DNA from 2 places in the Enterobacter sp. ECC-219 genome. Region 2 is predicted to be linked to the other one. Evidence: predicted binding sites of a transcription regulator. Region 2 holds the regulator's gene; the other holds the start of a gene.
What was found. The regulator Fur, encoded in region 2, represses iron uptake genes when iron is present. The targets are predictions, from matches to a motif close to ATAATAATGAGAACNACTATCAA.

Region 1: the regulator Fur is predicted to act here: its motif matches at 3,042-3,064, upstream of exbB (tol-pal system-associated acyl-CoA thioesterase).

Annotation. Positions count from the first base shown of each region.
Region 1 is NZ_CP143680.1:4,880,503-4,889,570, reverse strand. It holds gene V1603_RS23200 (AraC family transcriptional regulator) at 1-838, shown strand, start outside; gene yghB (DedA family general envelope maintenance protein YghB) at 884-1,543, opposite strand; gene metC (cystathionine beta-lyase) at 1,687-2,874, opposite strand; gene exbB (tol-pal system-associated acyl-CoA thioesterase) at 3,126-3,857, shown strand; gene exbD (TonB system transport protein ExbD) at 3,862-4,287, shown strand; gene V1603_RS23175 (cytoplasmic protein) at 4,330-4,779, opposite strand; gene V1603_RS23170 (hypothetical protein) at 4,781-5,185, opposite strand; gene V1603_RS23165 (ESA_00282 family adhesion-associated protein) at 5,288-5,791, shown strand; gene V1603_RS23160 (TIGR00645 family protein) at 5,873-6,361, shown strand; gene V1603_RS23155 (aldo/keto reductase) at 6,430-7,470, opposite strand; gene V1603_RS23150 (methyl-accepting chemotaxis protein) at 7,728-9,068, shown strand, end outside.
Region 2 is NZ_CP143680.1:2,040,225-2,049,292, forward strand. It holds gene nagE (PTS N-acetyl glucosamine transporter subunit IIABC) at 1-481, shown strand, start outside; gene glnS (glutamine--tRNA ligase) at 661-2,328, shown strand; gene chiP (chitoporin) at 2,776-4,173, shown strand; gene chiQ (ChiQ/YbfN family lipoprotein) at 4,221-4,547, shown strand; gene fur (ferric iron uptake transcriptional regulator) at 4,640-5,086, opposite strand; gene fldA (flavodoxin FldA) at 5,377-5,907, opposite strand; gene ybfE (LexA regulated protein) at 6,063-6,350, opposite strand; gene ybfF (esterase) at 6,479-7,252, opposite strand; gene seqA (replication initiation negative regulator SeqA) at 7,436-7,984, shown strand; gene pgm (phosphoglucomutase (alpha-D-glucose-1,6-bisphosphate-dependent)) at 8,009-9,068, shown strand, end outside.

The sequences.
Region 1 (9,068 bases), 2.2 Mb from region 2:
AAATAACGTCAGCGACCTGCTGCCGGACATTCGCCTGCTCTACGGCACGCAACCCGGGACGCGCACGCCGGTGATGTACCAGCCGGGCATCGTTTTTCTCTTCTCGGGCCATAAAATTGGCTATATCAACGAGCGCGTGTTCCGCTACGACACCAATGAATATTTGCTCCTGACGGTACCTTTACCCTTCGAATGTGAAACCTTCGCGACAGAGGAGGTCCCGCTGGCGGGTATTCGCGTCAACGTTGATATTCTTCAGCTGCAGGAGCTGCTGATGGAGATTGGCGAAGACGAGCTCTTCCAGCCGTCGATGGCCTCCAGCGGGATTAACTCGGCGACGCTGTCGGAAGAGATCCTCTGCGCCATTGAGCGCCTGCTGGACGTCATGGAGAGGCCGCTGGACGCGCGTATTCTCGGCAAGCAGATCGTTCGCGAAATTCTTTACCACGTGCTGCTGGGCCCGGGCGGCGGGGCGTTACTTGCCCTGGTGAGCCGACAGACCCACTTCAGCCTGATCAGCCGCGTGCTCAAACGTATTGAGAGTCAGTACACGGAAAACCTCAGCGTTGACCAGCTGGCCGCGGAAGCGAACATGAGCGTCTCGGCGTTTCACCATAACTTTAAGTCGGTGACCAGCACCTCGCCGCTGCAGTACCTCAAAACCTACCGGCTGCATAAGGCGCGCATGCTGATGATCCACGACGGCATGAAGGCCAGCGCGGCGGCCATGCGCGTCGGCTATGAAAGCGCGTCGCAGTTCAGTCGGGAGTTTAAGCGCTATTTCGGCGTCACGCCGGGAGAAGATGCGTCACGCATCCGAACCATGCAGGGAGCTTAGGCTTTTTTCCCTCTCCCCAATGGGGAGAGGGTCAGGGCGAGGGGATCAGGCACTGCAATACTTTTTCTTGATCACCACCGCAATCGTCCCTACCAGCCCTGCCACCAGCAGGAAAATCGGCAGGATCATCAGGAAGGTCATTACCTGATCTTCGTGATGTTTCACAAACGGGATCATGTTCAGCGCATAGCCGAACGTGGTTACGACACCGACCCACAGCAGGCCGCTCAGCCAGTTGAAGAACTGAAACCGGCGGTTAGACAGCCCGGAAATACCCGCCATGGTGGGCAGAAGAGTGCGAACAAACGCCAGAAAACGCCCGGCCAGCAGTGCCAGCAGGCCGTGTCGGTCAAACATACAGGTCGCACGCTGATGGTATTTATGGGGCAACTGCGCCAGCCAGCTTTTTACCACGCGCGTGTTTCCAAGCCAGCGGCCCTGCAGATAGCTCAGCCAGCAGCCCAGGCTCGCGGCGGAGGTGAGGATAACCATCGTGGGCGTAAAGTCCATGACGCCTTTGCCAATCAAGGCCCCGGCAAGTAAAAGCAAACTGTCACCGGGTAAAAACGAGGCTGGCAGTAATCCATTTTCCAGAAACAGCGTTGCGAACATCACAAAATAGACGACGCCTATGACGTGAGGATCCGCCAGGGCGGCAAAATCATGTTGCCAGAGCGCCGCGATAATATCTTGAATAACAGCCATGGACTTTCCTGTGGAACAGCAGAGATAACGCTATTGTACTCCCAATTTTACCTGCCGGGATTGATCGCAGGCGCAACTCATGCAGACTTTTCTGCTTGCAGTGTTCACAAAAGCGTCCGGAGAGTACATTTTCAGCCCGCACTCTACACGATACGTTCAAACCCTGCAGATAAATCCGCAATTAAATCGTCCACGTTTTCTAAACCGATATGCAATCTAATGAGGGTGCCGCTGAAGTCCACTTCACCGCCGGGGCGCAGGGCCGCGATCTGCTCCGGCTGATTCGGCAGGATCAGGGATTCAAAACCGCCCCAGGAGTAGGCCATGCTGAAGAGGGTAAAATTATCCAGATAGCTCGCCAGCTCGTCATTATTGAGCCGTTTTTTAAGCACAAACGAGAACAGCCCGCTGCTGCCCGTAAAGTCACGCTGCCAGAACTCATGGCCCTTACTGCCCGGCAGTGCCGGATGGTTCACGCGCTCAACCTGCGGATGCTGCGCCAGCCACTCAGCGATTTTCAGACTACTTTCATGATGCTGACGCAGGCGAACCCCCAGCGTGCGGATACCACGGCTGGTCATGTATGCCGTGTCTGCATCCACCATCTGGCCCATCAGGTAGGCATTTTCACGCAGCTGGTCCCAGCAGCGCGCGTTGGATACCGCGGTGCCAATCATCCCGTCAGAGTGGCCAATCAGGTATTTCGTTGCCGCCTGAATCGAGATATCAATGTCGAATTCCAGCGCCTTAAACAGCACGCCCGCCGCCCAGGTGTTGTCGATCATGATAATCGCCTCTGGCGCTTTGCTGCGTACGGCCTTCACGATAGCCGGCACGTCGTGCACTTCCATGGTGATAGAGCCGGGAGATTCCAGGAACACAATGCGCGTGTTTGGCTGGATAAGTTCAGCAATGCCTTCACCAATCAGCGGGTCAAACCAGCCGGTCGTTACGCCGAGCTTGCTGAGGATTTTGGTGCAGAAATCCTGGCTGGGTTCATAGGCCGTGTTGGTCATCAGGATATGGTCGCCCTGTTCCACAAACGCCAGAATGGTGTTGGCAACCGCCGCCGCCCCGCATGGGAACAGCGCGCAGCCCACGCCGCCTTCCAGCTCGCACATCGCCTCCTGCAGAGAAAAGTGGGTTAGGGTGCCGCGACGACCATAGAACAACCCGCCTTTCGCGCGGTTGCGCGTGGCGATTTTTTTCTCCTCAACGGTGTCAAACACCAGGGAAGAGGCGCGTTGAATCACGCTGTTAACCGAACCCTGAGTATATTTTTTGCTGCGTCCAGCCTGTACCAGCGTGGTATCAAGATGCTTCTTCGTCATATTTGCAAACCCTGTTTTTATACGTCTGGACGTCCAGACTACCACGATTGTAAAAAACTGCACCCGCATGCTTATCGAATAAGCAGAAAATATTAGCAAAAAAGCGCATAAGAAATTTTTACTGCGTAAGCGCAAGGAAAGTGAGCGAAAATTAAGGCACCATGTAAATACTAATGAGAACGACTATCAATTCGACGACTTTTTGATATTATTACGTTCAGATTTTGTGATTTGCGTCCTGGAGATACAGAGTGGGTAATAATTTGATGCAGACGGATCTCTCCGTTTGGGGCATGTATCATCATGCTGACATCGTGGTTAAGATTGTGATGATCGGCCTGATTCTGGCGTCCGTTGTCACCTGGGCTATCTTCTTCAGCAAAAGCGCCGAGCTGCTTTCGCAGAAGCGTCGCCTCAAGCGGGAACAGCAGCAGCTGGCTGAAGCCCGCTCTCTGGATCAGGCTTCTGAGATGACCTCATCCTTCCACGCGAAAAGCCTGACCACCCTGTTAGTGAATGAAGCTCAGAACGAGCTGGAACTCTCCGCCGGCAGTGAAGATAACGAAGGCATTAAAGAGCGTACCGGTTTCCGTCTGGAGCGTCGTGTTGCGGCCGTTGGTCGACACATGGGACGCGGCAATGGTTATCTGGCGACCATCGGCGCGATTTCGCCGTTCATTGGTCTGTTCGGTACGGTCTGGGGCATCATGAACAGCTTTATCGGTATTGCGCAGACCCAAACCACCAACCTCGCGGTGGTTGCGCCGGGTATCGCGGAAGCGCTGCTGGCGACGGCAATCGGTCTGGTTGCCGCTATCCCTGCGGTGGTTATCTACAACATCTTCGCGCGTATGATTGGCAGCTACAAAGCGACTCTCGGAGACGTTGCCGCCCAGGTTCTGCTGCTGCAAAGCCGCGATCTCGACCTGAATGCCAGCTCCGTGAAGCCGGTCCATGCGGCGTCTAAACTGCGCGTAGGTTAATAGTATGGCGATGCGTCTCAACGAAAATCTGGACGATAACGGCGAAATGCACGAAATCAACGTGACGCCGTTTATCGACGTCATGCTGGTGCTGCTGATTATTTTCATGGTGGCTGCGCCGCTGGCGACGGTCGACGTGAAGGTGAATCTGCCTGCCTCCTCCAGCCAGCCGCAGCCGCGTCCGGAAAAGCCTATCTATCTGTCGGTGAAAGCGGATAAATCCATGTTCCTGGGTAACGACCCGGTAACGGATGCTTCCGTTATTCCGGCGCTGGATCGGCTTACCAGCGGCAAGAAAGACACCACCGTCTTCTTCCGGGCGGACAAAACCGTCGACTACGAAACCATGATGAAGGTAATGGACACGCTGCATCAGGCGGGTTATCTGAAGATTGGGCTGGTCGGGGAAGAGAAAGCGGCCTCGAAGTGATACAGAAGCTGGCGAAAGCCGGCTTTTTTTATGCCTGTCGGTTTATGCGTTTTTGTCGTCCGTCGGTGCGGTAGAGGAGGTTGCAAGCGCATCCTCATCGAGGGCAACGCAGGTGACGTTTGACGTACGGTATTCACCGGCTGACAGTTTGCGCGTCAGGCGCAGGGTGGCGACTTCTCTGGCAAGCAGATACTGATAGTTGGCCTCAAGACGTCCCAGCAGTTTCTCTTTCAATTCTGGTTGCTGTTCGATGATGGCGTTCATCACGGCACCGTAAATTTCTTCTTTGACCTGTAACGGATAAATCTCGCGGCGATTCTGCCATTTCAGACGCACCAGCGTTGCCGGGATCGATACCATGTCTTGTGTAATACGCGTCATCTCGGCATTTTTTGCATTTCTCAGCGCCTCGATATTTTGCTTTAAGATAAATTCATCACTTTTTTTATCATCTAAAGTCAAATAAACGTCATTGTCTTTAACTTCTTTCACGTTAATCTTCCCCCAGGGTATAAAAAATAGGGTTGTTTTTTTCTCGCGTAATTAGATTAAGCCAAATTTCATTGCCGGCCTCATTTATTTCTTTTGTTTTTTCAGCCATTATTTGACTTAGTTTCTGGGCATCTATTTCACCTTCGGCCTGCAGGTCATTCAGCAGGTGGACGAAGGCTTCAATTTTTATAGCGCGAAATAAGCGGTCTTTTATATGGCGATCGTGCTCTTCCAGCAACATATTACGGGATTTGCCAGTGCGGGAAACGCCAATTAATATATCTGGCTCGAAATCAGAGAGCTTTCTTTTCCCCTGAGTTAAACTGGCCTTTTTTTCTTCTTCCATCGGTTTCTGTTCCACAGGCGCAATGTGGTACTTAGCCGGGACGAGATAGTCGGGCAGCATTTTAATTTCCTTTATTTTCAACAGGGTGGGGTTGGTAAAGGCGTGAGATTCGTTGACAATATCATGAGGCAATTTTAAAATCAAAAAAAATGGAGCCAACCCATGAACAGCATTTTTTTTACGGTCATCACATTACTATTACTGACCGCTGGTGTGCTTTTATTGATGCAGGAGTTCAATAAAACGAAAGTGTCGAAAGACACCAGTGAACCGCCACAGCCTGAGCTGATGACAAAAGAGGAAGGAGAAGACCATTTCTCTGTTCTGATGAACTCCGTTACGCCTGTCTGGTACTGGCGGGTGAATCATGAATATATCGACTTCTTACACGCGACAATTAAACGTATGAAAATGTCGGAAATTAATGATACCCCCGGTCTGTTTGAGGCTCAGCGTCGCTGTAGCGACCTCAATTCGGCGGTTTATAAATATTATGACAATATCAAAAAGCGCTGTCTTAACGGTGAGAAGGTTTCCTGTTCCGATCTGGACGTATTAAATTTGCGGCAGTGTTTTCGCGAGTTCAGTCTGGAAGCCTACCCCGAGCTTGTGGCGCTGGTCTGGCCGGAGTATGCGCGTCCGGAGGTCAACCCGGACAACGTCTGAGTGACGTGCGGGTTAGTTCTTGCAAACAGTCAGCGCCGTTGAGATATACTGAGCGCTGGTTTCGTTTGCAGACAGGATTTTATGGAACGCTTCTTTGAAAACGCAATGTATGCCTCTCGCTGGCTGCTCGCACCCGTCTATTTCGGTCTTTCCCTGGCGCTGGTCGCCCTGACGATCAAGTTCTTCCAGGAGATTTTCCACGTCTTGCCTAACATTTTCTCCGTGGCGGAAGCAGATTTGATTCTGGTTCTGTTGTCACTGGTGGATATGACACTGGTGGGCGGCTTACTGGTGATGGTGATGTTCTCCGGTTATGAGAACTTCGTCTCTCAGCTTGATATCGCCGAGCATAAAGAAAAGCTCAGTTGGCTCGGAAAAATGGACGCATCATCGCTGAAGAATAAAGTTGCGGCATCTATAGTGGCGATCTCCTCTATCCACCTGTTACGCGTGTTTATGGACGCGAAAAACGTGCCGGATAATAAGCTGATGTGGTATGTGATTATCCATCTGACGTTTGTGCTGTCGGCGTTTGTGATGGGGTATCTGGATAAGATAAGTAAGAAGTAGAGACACCTTACCCCTCACCCTGCCCTCTCCCCTCTGGGGAGAGGGCAGGGTGAGGGCGTCAGACCGCACTATTTATCCGACGACGCCTGCCACAAATTCAACTCCCCATCCGCAACGTGCTGGTCAATCCGCTTGAGTTCGTCATCAGTAAAGCGCAGATTTTCCAGCGCCTGAACGTTCTCCTCCAGCTGTTCCGGACGGCTCGCACCTATCAGCACTGACGTCACGCGTTCATCTTTCAACAACCAGCTTAGCGCCATCTGCGCCATCGTTTGCCCGCGCGCCTGCGCCATCTCATTAAGCAGACGAAGACTTTTCAGGTTAGCTTCAGTCAGCATTTTCTGCGTCAGGCCGCGCACTTTGTTCCCTTCGCGCTGCATGCGAGAACCTTCAGGAATACCGTTCAGGTATTTTCCGGTCAGCAGACCCTGCGCCAGCGGGGTAAAGGCGATACACCCCGTGCCGTTTGCTTCCAGCGCATCCAGCAAGCCGGTCTTATCGACCCAGCGGTTAAGCAGGTTATAGGACGGCTGGTGGATCAGCAGCGGGATCTTCCACTCGTGAAGCAGCGCGGCCATTTTTTGTGTGCGCTCGGTAGAGTAGGAGGAAATGCCCACGTATAGCGCTTTTCCACTCTGAACCGCGTGAGCCAGCGCGGAGGCTGTCTCTTCCATCGGCGTATTTTCATCCACGCGGTGGGAGTAGAAAATATCCACATACTCAACGCCCATGCGTTTCAGGCTCTGGTCGAGACTGGCGAGCAGATATTTACGTGATCCCCCCGAACCATACGGCCCCGGCCACATGTCGTAGCCGGCTTTGGTGGAGATAATCAGCTCGTCGCGGTACGCGGCAAAGTCCTCACGCAGCAGGCGGCCAAAGTTCTCTTCCGCGCTACCCGCTGGCGGGCCGTAGTTGTTGGCAAGATCGAAATGGGTAATACCGAGGTCGAAGGCTTTACGCAGCAGCGCGCGCTGGGAATCAAGGGGCTGGATGTGGCCGAAGCTATGCCACAGACCCAGCGACAGCGCAGGCAGGCGCAGGCCGCTCTTGCCGCAATAGCGGTACTGCATATTCTCGTAGCGGGTAGCGTCAGGGTACCAGGACATGATGTCTCCTTTCTTATTTAATGGATTTTCGAAACAGCGTTTTTATTCTGTGTTTATCAAATCATAAATTAAGCAGAGAAGCGACGACATGCCCAAACCCTGTGATGTTGAAAGGTAATGATTAACCATGACTGCGTTACCTGTGAAGCCACGCTAACTAAAAATAATCACAAAACGTTATAATTTCCCTGCACCCTGCCGATAACGAGAGTAGCACTCGCCTCTGGGCGAATTCACCCTCACGGCAAGGAAGACTTATGAATATGCTTCGTAATTTAACGATCCGTTTCGTCATGCTGACGATCCTCGGAATCTTTTGTTTAATGTGGGCGGGCGTCGGGCTGTACAGCACCTGGTCCCTTTCACGGGTATCAGATGGTAATGAAGTCGATCGCCAGCTGGTCAAACAGATGATGGTGCTTAGCCAGGGCAACGATCAGTATTTCCGCTTTGTCACCCGTCTGAGCCGCGCCATGGAGGTCAAAGCCGCTGGCGGCACGCCGGATTTGTCCTCTGCCCAACAGGCGCTGGACAACATGGGTAAAAAACTGGTCGAGATGAAGGCGATCTCACCAGGCCCGATGGATGAGCAGATCTCATCCCGGGTGATCGGCGCCTGGCAGGCGCTGCTTGAGCAGGGCGTGACGCCGCAAATGGAGCAGGCGAAGCAGGCGACCCTGGACGGCTACCGCCAGCAGGCCAACAACGTCACTCCGCCGCTGAGCCGTGCGTTCGGTGCGGCCGCCGAGGAGTTCAACAATGCCGCGGCGAAGACGCTCGACAGCACCCGCGTGGTGGTCGACGGCCTGACCAGCATGACCCGCACGGTCATTATCGTCGCCACCATTATCGGCCTGCTGATCCTGCTTTTTACCGACCGCTACCTGGTGGCGATGCTGGTCAAACCGCTGGAGCGTATTCGCCAGCAGTTCCGCCAGATTGCCCAGGGCGATCTCAGCCAGCCCATTGAGCCTTTCGGCCGCAACTGTGTGGGACAGCTGGTGCCGCTGTTGAGCGCTATGCAGGACAGCCTGCGTGAAGCCGTCAGCACCATCCGCTCCGGCAGTGAAAATATCTGGCGCGGCGCGACGGAAATTTCCAGCGGCAACAACGACCTCTCTTCCCGCACCGAAGAGCAGGCTGCTGCGCTGGAAGAGACGGCTGCCAGCATGGAACAGCTCACCGCTACCGTGAAACTGAACGCGGAAAGCGCGCGTCAGGCCAGCCAGCTTGCCGATGTGGCCTCAACCACCGCCAGCCGCGGCGGCTCGCTGGTGGAAGAGGTAGTCACCACCATGAGCGGTATTTCGGAAAGCTCGAAGAAAATTGCTGAAATCACCAACGTGATCAACAGCATCGCCTTCCAGACCAATATTCTGGCGCTCAATGCGGCCGTAGAAGCGGCACGCGCGGGCGAGCAGGGGCGTGGTTTCGCCGTGGTGGCGGGTGAAGTCCGTAACCTGGCAAGCCGCAGCGCCAACGCGGCAAAAGAAATTGAGGGGCTGATCGCTGATTCCGTTACCCGCGTCGAGCAGGGAGCGCAGCTGGTGGGCGACACGGGCACCACTATGGATGCGATTTTGCGCGACGTGACGGAA
Region 2 (9,068 bases):
GGCCGTGCCAAATGCGGTGACTATCGCTGCGCTGGTGTCCCCGGTCACCGGTGACGTGGTTGCGCTTGAGCAGGTGCCTGACGAAGCGTTCGCCAGCAAAGCGGTTGGTGACGGCGTGGCGGTGAAACCAACGGACAAAACCGTTGTGTCTCCGGCGGCCGGTACCATCGTGAAAATCTTCAACACCAACCACGCGTTCTGCCTCGAAACCGAAAAAGGCGCGGAGATCGTTGTCCATATGGGTATCGATACCGTTGCGCTGAACGGTCAGGGCTTTACTCGCCTGGTAGAAGAGGGCGCTGAAGTGGTGGCGGGTCAGCCGATTCTGGAAATGGATCTGGACTTCCTGAACGCCAACGCGCGCTCCATGATTAGCCCGGTCGTTTGCAGCAACATTGATGACTTCAGCGGCCTGGTCATTCAGGCGAAAGGTCAGGTTGTTGCAGGCCAAACACCGCTGTATGAGATTAAAGGCAAGTAATCGCTCCTGAGTAGAGTCATGCCTTAAGCGGCGGGGGATATCCTCCGCCGCTTTTTTTTGCAGCAAATGCCCCCATTATTTTCATCTGATACGTATTTTCCGTAACTAAGGGTTGTCACTACGTCCGGCTTATAAGATCATACGCCGTTATACGTTGTTTACGCTTTGAGGAATCCACGATGAGTGAGGCAGAAGCCCGCCCGAGTAACTTTATTCGTCAGATCATCGATGAAGATCTGGCCAGTGGTAAGCACACCACGGTACATACGCGTTTTCCGCCGGAGCCGAACGGCTACCTGCACATTGGTCACGCGAAATCGATCTGCCTGAACTTTGGCATTGCGCAAGATTACCAGGGGCAGTGCAACCTGCGTTTCGATGACACCAACCCAGTAAAAGAAGACATCGAATACGTTGAGTCCATTAAAAACGACGTGCAATGGCTGGGTTTCAACTGGTCTGGCGATATCTGCTACTCCTCTGACTATTTTGATCAGCTGTATGCCTACGCGGTGGAGCTGATCAATAAAGGTCTGGCATACGTCGACGAACTGTCTGCTGACGAAATCCGCGAGTATCGCGGTACGCTGACTGCGCCAGGTAAAAACAGCCCGTTCCGCGATCGCAGCGTGGAAGAGAACCTGGCGCTGTTTGAAAAAATGCGTGCCGGTGGTTTCGAAGAAGGCAAAGCGTGCCTGCGCGCCAAAATCGACATGGCGTCTCCGTTCATCGTGATGCGCGACCCGGTGCTGTACCGCATTAAATTTGCGGAACACCACCAGACCGGCAACAAGTGGTGCATCTACCCGATGTACGACTTCACCCACTGCATTAGCGATGCGCTGGAAGGCATTACGCACTCCCTGTGTACGCTGGAGTTCCAGGACAACCGTCGTCTGTACGACTGGGTGCTGGATAACATCACCATTCCTGTGCATCCGCGTCAGTACGAGTTCTCTCGTCTGAATCTGGAATACACCGTGATGTCCAAGCGTAAGCTGAACCTGCTGGTAACAGACAAGCACGTTGAGGGTTGGGACGATCCGCGTATGCCAACCATCTCTGGTCTGCGCCGTCGTGGTTACACTGCCGCCTCTATTCGTGAGTTCTGCAAACGTATTGGCGTGACCAAGCAGGACAACACCATCGAAATGGCGTCTCTGGAATCCTGCATTCGTGAAGATCTCAACGAAAACGCCCCGCGCGCGATGGCCGTTATCGATCCGGTGAAGCTGGTTATCGAAAACTACCCGCAGGGTGGAAGCGAGCTGGTCTCCATGCCTAACCATCCGAACAAACCGGAAATGGGAAGCCGCGACGTGCCGTTCAGCGGTGAAATCTGGATCGATCGTGCTGACTTCCGTGAAGAAGCCAATAAGCAGTACAAACGTCTGGTGCTGGGTAAAGAAGTGCGTCTGCGTAATGCCTACGTCATCAAAGCCGAGCGCGTAGAGAAAGATGCAGAAGGCAACATCACCACCATCTTCTGTTCGTACGATGCAGAGACGCTGAGCAAAGATCCGGCAGATGGCCGCAAGGTGAAAGGCGTGATTCACTGGGTGAGCGCTTCCCACGCGCTGCCGGTAGAAATTCGTCTGTACGATCGTCTGTTTAGCGTGCCTAACCCGGGTGCAGCTGAAGACTTCCTGGCGACTATCAACCCGGAATCTTTGGTGATCAAACAGGGTTACGCGGAGCCGTCGCTGAAAGCGGCTGAAGCGGGCAAAGCATTCCAGTTTGAACGTGAAGGTTACTTCTGCCTGGACAGCCGTTACAGCACGGCAGAAAAGCCGGTATTTAACCGTACCGTAGGTTTGCGTGATACCTGGACGAAGATCGGCGAATAATAACGCTGCACTGGTCAATGAGAAACAAACGCCGCTTATAGCGGCGTTTTTTTATTTAATGATCATATCGTTAAAGTAGACCCGTAATTAGGCCAACTAAAATTTTTGGTCAACGTGGTGCTACTTATTTTTCTAAAAAAAGTTTGTCTTTCTGATAAAAAAGTGAATAAAGACAAATACGTGTTTTTTTACGATCTAATACGTTGAAATTACCTGCTTTAGCCCCGCCACACCTCGCATCCGGCTAAATGTTACAAAGCACTACCAATTATGTGCACTTCGTCATAATCCTGACTTTTGCCCACTGAAAAGCATTGATAATTCGCGTCGCGAAAAATAACCTAAAGACGGTAGTTAATTCGAGGGTATTTATAACTACCCCTGACCATTTGGTCTTTTATATTTTCGCCGTTTAAGGCGTTTTAATTCGTCAAAGAGGAATAATCTATGCGTACGTTCAGTGGCAAACGTAGTGCGCTGGCGCTGGCTATTGCCGGTGTGACAGCAATGTCGGGCCTGGTGGTGACACCAGAGGCGAAAGCAGCAGGTTTCATCGAAGATTCTACCCTCACTGGCGGTATTTATTACTGGCAGCGTGAACGTGACCGTAAAGATGTCACAGAAGATAAATACAAAACCAACCTCTCTCACTCCACCTGGAACGCCAACCTGGACTTCCAGTCAGGCTATGCCGCTGATATGTTCGGTCTGGATATTGCCGCATTTACCGCAATCGAAATGGCGGAAAACGGCGACAGCGGCCACCCGAACGAAATTGCCTTCTCCTCCAGCAATAAAGCCTATGACGAAGACTGGTCCGGAGATAAAAGCGGTATCAGCCTTTATAAGGCTGCAGCGAAATTTAAATACGGCCCGGTCTGGGCGCGCGGGGGGTATATTCAGCCAACCGGCCAGACGCTGTTAGCGCCGCACTGGAGCTTTATGCCTGGTACCTATCAGGGTGCAGAAGCCGGGGCTAACTTTGACTACGGTGACGCAGGTGCGTTGAGCTTCTCCTATATGTGGACCAACGAGTACAAAGCACCGTGGCACATCGAAATGGATAAGTTCTACCAGAACGATAAGAAAACCAAAGTCGATTACCTCCACTCGCTGGGCGCGAAGTACGACTTTAAAAACGATCTGGTTCTGGAAGCCGCATTTGGTCAGGCGGAAGGCTATATCGATCAGTATTTTGCTAAAGCCAGCTACAAATTTGATATCGCCGGTAGCCCGCTGAGCACCAGCTACCAGTTCTACGGTACGCGCGATAAGGTCAGCGATGGCAGCGTAAATGACATTTATAACGGCACCGCGTGGCTTCAGGCGCTGACCTTCGGCTACAAAGTCGGTCAGGTTGATTTGCGTCTGGAAGGGACATGGGTGAAGGCGGAAGGGCAGCAGGGCTACTTCCTGCAGCGTATGACCCCGACCTATGCATCATCCAACGGTCGTCTGGATATCTGGTGGGATAACCGCTCCGACTTCAACGCCGACGGCGAGAAAGCGGTCTTCTTCGGCGCCATGTATGACCTGAAAAACTGGAACCTGCCTGGCTGGGCGGTGGGGGCTTCTTACGCATACGCCTGGGACGCAAAACCAGCAGACATGGCGACGCCGGATGCCTACTACGATCCAAACTATCGCCTGAAAGAGTCCTCCTACAGCCTGGATGCTATCTATACCCTGCAGGATGGCCGCGCGAAAGGCACGATGTTCAAGCTGCACTTCACCCAGTATGACAACCACTCCGATATTCCAAGCTATGCGGGCGGTTACGGCAACATCTTCCAGGATGAACGTGACGTCAAATTCATGGTTATCGCCCCATTCACCATCTTCTGATGAGCACACCGGCGGGCTGAATCCCGCCGGTCTGGAGACTTCACATGATGAAAAAAATCGTAATCGTCGCGTTGCTGGCATCAGGGCTGGTGGCGTGCGTTCAGACTCAGGCGCCGAAAGAGGATTCCCGTCTGAAGGAGGCGTATAGCGCCTGTATTAATACTGCGGAAGCCTCGCCGGAGAAAATCGAAGCCTGTCAGAGCGTGCTGAATGTGTTGAAGAAAGAGAAAGCGCATGAGCAGTTCGCGACGCAGGAGAACGTTCGGGTGATGGATTATCAGGCCTGTATTCAGGCGCGTAAAACCGGTAACGATCAGGAAGTGGCGAAGCGTTGCGATAAGATCTGGAACGAGATACGCAATAACAATAAATAAGTTGCTTTACGCCCGGTGGCACTTTGCTTACCGGGCTTTTTTGACGCAAAAAAAAGCCAACCTTGCGGCTGGCTCAGAGTATGAACGCTAACTTATTTTGTGTCGTGAGCGTGTTCATTCTCGCGGCAATCCCCTTCAGCGCAGTGACCGTAAAGGTACAGGCTGTGGTTGGTCAGGCGAATGCCGTGACGAGCTGCGATTTCACGCTGACGCGCTTCGATGGAATCATCGCTAAATTCAATGACCTTGCCGCAATCGAGGCAGATCAGGTGATCGTGGTGATGCTGCTGGGTCAGTTCGAATACAGATTTACCGCCTTCGAAATTATGACGGGTAACAATGCCCGCGTCATCAAACTGGTTCAGCACGCGATAAACGGTGGCCAGCCCAATCTCTTCACCCATGTCGATAAGACGTTTATAAAGGTCTTCCGCACTGACATGGTGATTGTCTGGACCCTGAAGCACTTCGAGGATTTTTAATCGAGGAAGCGTTACTTTCAGGCCAGCCTTCTTTAATGCGGTATTGTTGTCAGTCATGCGGAATCTGTCCTGTTGCTAAACGATTCACTTCTGAAGGAAGTGACAGAAAATGCACCTGGGTTAATGCGTCTCATTATAGAACTGCCATGCCTAAATGAAAACTGCAAGTCTCAGGCAAAGTATGCTTATAAAAACGTGGTATCACCAACAAACTTGCTCAATGGAAACCACATTTTGCCAGGGAGACATTGTACAGGTCTGGGCGAAAAAGTTAAAAGTTTGTAGCAATTAATTTAATCGGTTTTACCTGGAAAACGGGCGCAACCTGCGTTGCGCCGTAGAAAAAATCAGGCGTTGAGAATATCGTCCAGGTGGAGTTCTTCACGGATCTGCTTAACCCACTTCTCTACACGCTCTGCCGTAAGCTCAGGCTGACGGTCTTCGTCAATGGCCAGACCCACAAAATGATCGTCATCGGCCAGGCCTTTAGAGGCTTCGAAGTGGTAACCGGCAGTCGGCCAGTGACCAACAATAACCGCGCCATTCGGCTCAATGATGTCGCGAATCGTCCCCAGCGCGTCACAGAAGTACTCGGCATAGTCTTCCTGATCGCCACAGCCAAACAGTGCGACCAGCTTCCCGTTGAAGTCCACCTCTTCCAGCGTCGGGAAGAAATCGTCCCAGTCGCACTGGGCTTCACCGTAGTACCAGGTTGGAATACCCAGCAGCAGAATGTCATAGCCCTCGAGATCTTCTTTGCTGCTCTTGGCGATGTCATGCACATCAGCAACGTCTTTACCGAGCTGTTTCTGAATGTTTTTTGCGATATTTTCGGTATTGCCGGTATCACTGCCGAAGAAAATGCCGATGATTGCCATGAGTAAAATAACCTCTTGAAACTTAATGGTATGGTGGCGCAATTCGGCCACGGATAAGGGCAATAATAGCAGAACTGGCAACCCTGCGGAAACCGCTATCGCGCAGGACTGCACTCTGTGCTACATGAAAAGGGCGATAAAGGGGTTTTTCAGACTTATGCCTGGCTGCGAAGCGTCTCAAGCTGAGCGATGAGCATCTCTTCAATAAGCTCGCTGCGGCTGATATTACGCGCCTCGGCCAGCTCGTTAAGCGCATCGACAGCGTCAGCGTTGAGCTTCAGTTCGACACGCTTAAGCCCACGATTTTTATCGCGTTTAAGCTGATTGCGTTTATTGATACGCAGCTGTTCATCGCGCGAAAGCGGATTCGTTTTCGGTCGTCCCGGTCGACGCTCATTCGCGAACAGATCTAGTGTCGTACGGTCCGTTTGTTCTTTGGCCATGATTCTGAGACTTCGGGGGAAACACGCCGCCCTGCTAAAGCCCGGGCGATAAGCGCGCCATCATACATCACCAAAAACGGCACGCCAACGACTGGAAGCCTGTCATCTTCCAGTCGCTCTCTTTTTAATCAATTTGCAGTATCAGCGAGATAGCGGCGGATAGCGCGCAGTACAGCGTCAGGTTTTTCGGCGTGAACCCAGTGCCCGGCCCCGGCAATCACGTGGGCGCGCGCCTGCGGGAACTGTGCCAGCAGCGTGTCGCGGTAAGCGTCGGTAATATAAGGAGAGTGGCCGCCGCGAATAAAGAGAGCAGGGTGCGGCCAGGTGGGGACGGTTTCCCAGCCCACGATGTTGTTGTACTGGTCCCACAGCACCGGCACGTTAAAACGCCATTGCCCGTCAACAAATGACTTCAAAAGGAACTGCACCACGCCTTCTTCATCAAGATGTTCACGCATAACCGTTGCCGCCTGCTGACGTGTGGAAACGCCAGCTGCCGTTACAGCATTAATTGCTGCGAAAATCTCATCATGACGTCGAACGTCGTAGTCCACAGGGGCAACATCAATGACCACAAGCCCGGAAATGCGTTCTGGCGCCAGCGCGGTGAGCGCCATAACCGCTTTACCGCCCATTGAATGCCCGATGAAGGTCACCTTCTGCAGATTGTGCGCATCAAGCGTATCCAGCAGATCCTGCGCCATTGCCGCATAGGTCATTTCGTCTGAGCGGCCGGAAAGCCCGTGATTGCGCATATCAACCTGTAGAATATCGTGATCGGTGACCAAATCGCGGGCCAGCACGCCCAGGTTATCCAGGCTGCCAAAAAGTCCATGAACCAGCACGATGGGGGAATTATTGTTCGGCGATTGTGCAGTTTGCGCTCGGGTATTCAATTTCATGGCAAAGTTCTTTTTTTACGTATGTCAGGTTAGGGTATCATGTTGACCATTCTGCCGCCCGGCTGCAAGGTTCCAGTTTAATCTGACTTTTGCCGCCAACCTGGTTTGACGCTATCCGCTGTTGGGATTTGACCTTATAATCCCAATGACTTGTATTCAGATAAGATATCGCACTGGATTAAGATGAAAACAATCGAAGTTGATGACGAACTCTATCAGTATATTGCCAGCCAGACGCGGCATATCGGGGAGAGCGCGTCCGACATTTTACGGCGCATGCTTAAAATTTCCGCCGCTTCACAGCCTGCCACCCCAGTTACCAAAGATGTCGTGTCTCAGCCGAGCGTTGCTGCACAGGCAAAACCTGCCGTGACGCCGGTAAAAGATAAAGTGCGCGCGATGCGTGAGCTGCTGCTCTCCGACGAATATGCGGAGCAGAAAAAGGCGGTCAACCGTTTTATGCTGGTGCTGTCTACACTTTACGCCCTGGATAACAAAGCGTTTGCTGAAGCGACCGAGTCGCTGCACGGCCGTACCCGCGTCTATTTCGCGGGCGACGAGCAGACGCTGCTGCAAAATGGCAATCAAACCAAACCTAAACATGTCCCTGGCACCCCGTACTGGGTGATCACCAATACCAATACGGGCCGCAAGTGCAGCATGATTGAACACATCATGCAGTCCATGCAGTTCCCGGCGGAATTGATTGAAAAGGTTTGCGGTACAATTTAACCCTTGCATCATAAGGACCCGGTAATGGCAAATCACAGCCGTGCAGGCCAACCTGCACAACAAAGCGATTTGATTAACGTCGCTCAGCTGACCGCGCAGTATTACGTGCTGAAACCGGTCGTGGGCAACGCAGAACACGCAGTGAAGTTTGGTACATCTGGTCACCGCGGCAGCGCGGCGCGCCACAGCTTTAACGAACCGCATATTCTGGCCATTGCTCAGGCCATTGCGGAAGAGCGCGCCAAAAACGGCGTTACCGGTCCGTGCTACGTGGGAAAAGATACCCATGCGCTGTCTGAACCGGCGTTCATTTCCGTGCTGGAAGTGCTGGCGGCAAACGGCGTTGACGTGATTGTGCAGGAGAACAACGGCTTCACCCCAACGCCGGCGGTATCAAACGCAATCCTTGTGCACAACAAAAAAGGTGGCGCACTGGCAGACGGGATCGTTATCACGCCATCCCACAACCCGCCGGAAGACGGTGGTATCAAATACAACCCACCTAACGGCGGCCCGGCTGACACCAACGTCACCAAAGTGGTGGAAGATCGTGCAAACGCGCTGCTGGCCGACGGCCTGAAAGGCGTTAAACGTATTTCTCTTGATGAAGCGATGGCCTCCGGCCACGTGAAAGAGCAGGATCTGGTTCAGCCGTTCGTGGAAGGGCTGGCGGATATCGTCGATATGGCGGCGATTCAGAAAGCCGGCCTGAAGCTGGGCGTGGATCCGCTGGGCGGCTCCGGTATTGAGTACTGGAAGCGCATCGCCGAGCACTACAAGCTGGATCTGACCATCGTGAACGATCACGTCGATCAGACCTTCCGCTTCATGCACCTGGACAAAGACGGCGCGATCCGTATGGACTGCTCCTCCGAGTGCGCGATGGCGGGCCTGCTGGCACTGCGCGAGAAGTTCGATCTGGCCTTTGCTAACGACCCGGATTATGACCGTCACGGCATCGTCACCCCTGCCGGGCTGATGAACCCGAACCACTACCTGGCTGTTGCGATCAACTACTTGTTCCAGCACCGCCCGCAGTGGGGCAAAGAGGTGGCTGTCGGTAAAACGCTGGTCTCTTCTGCGA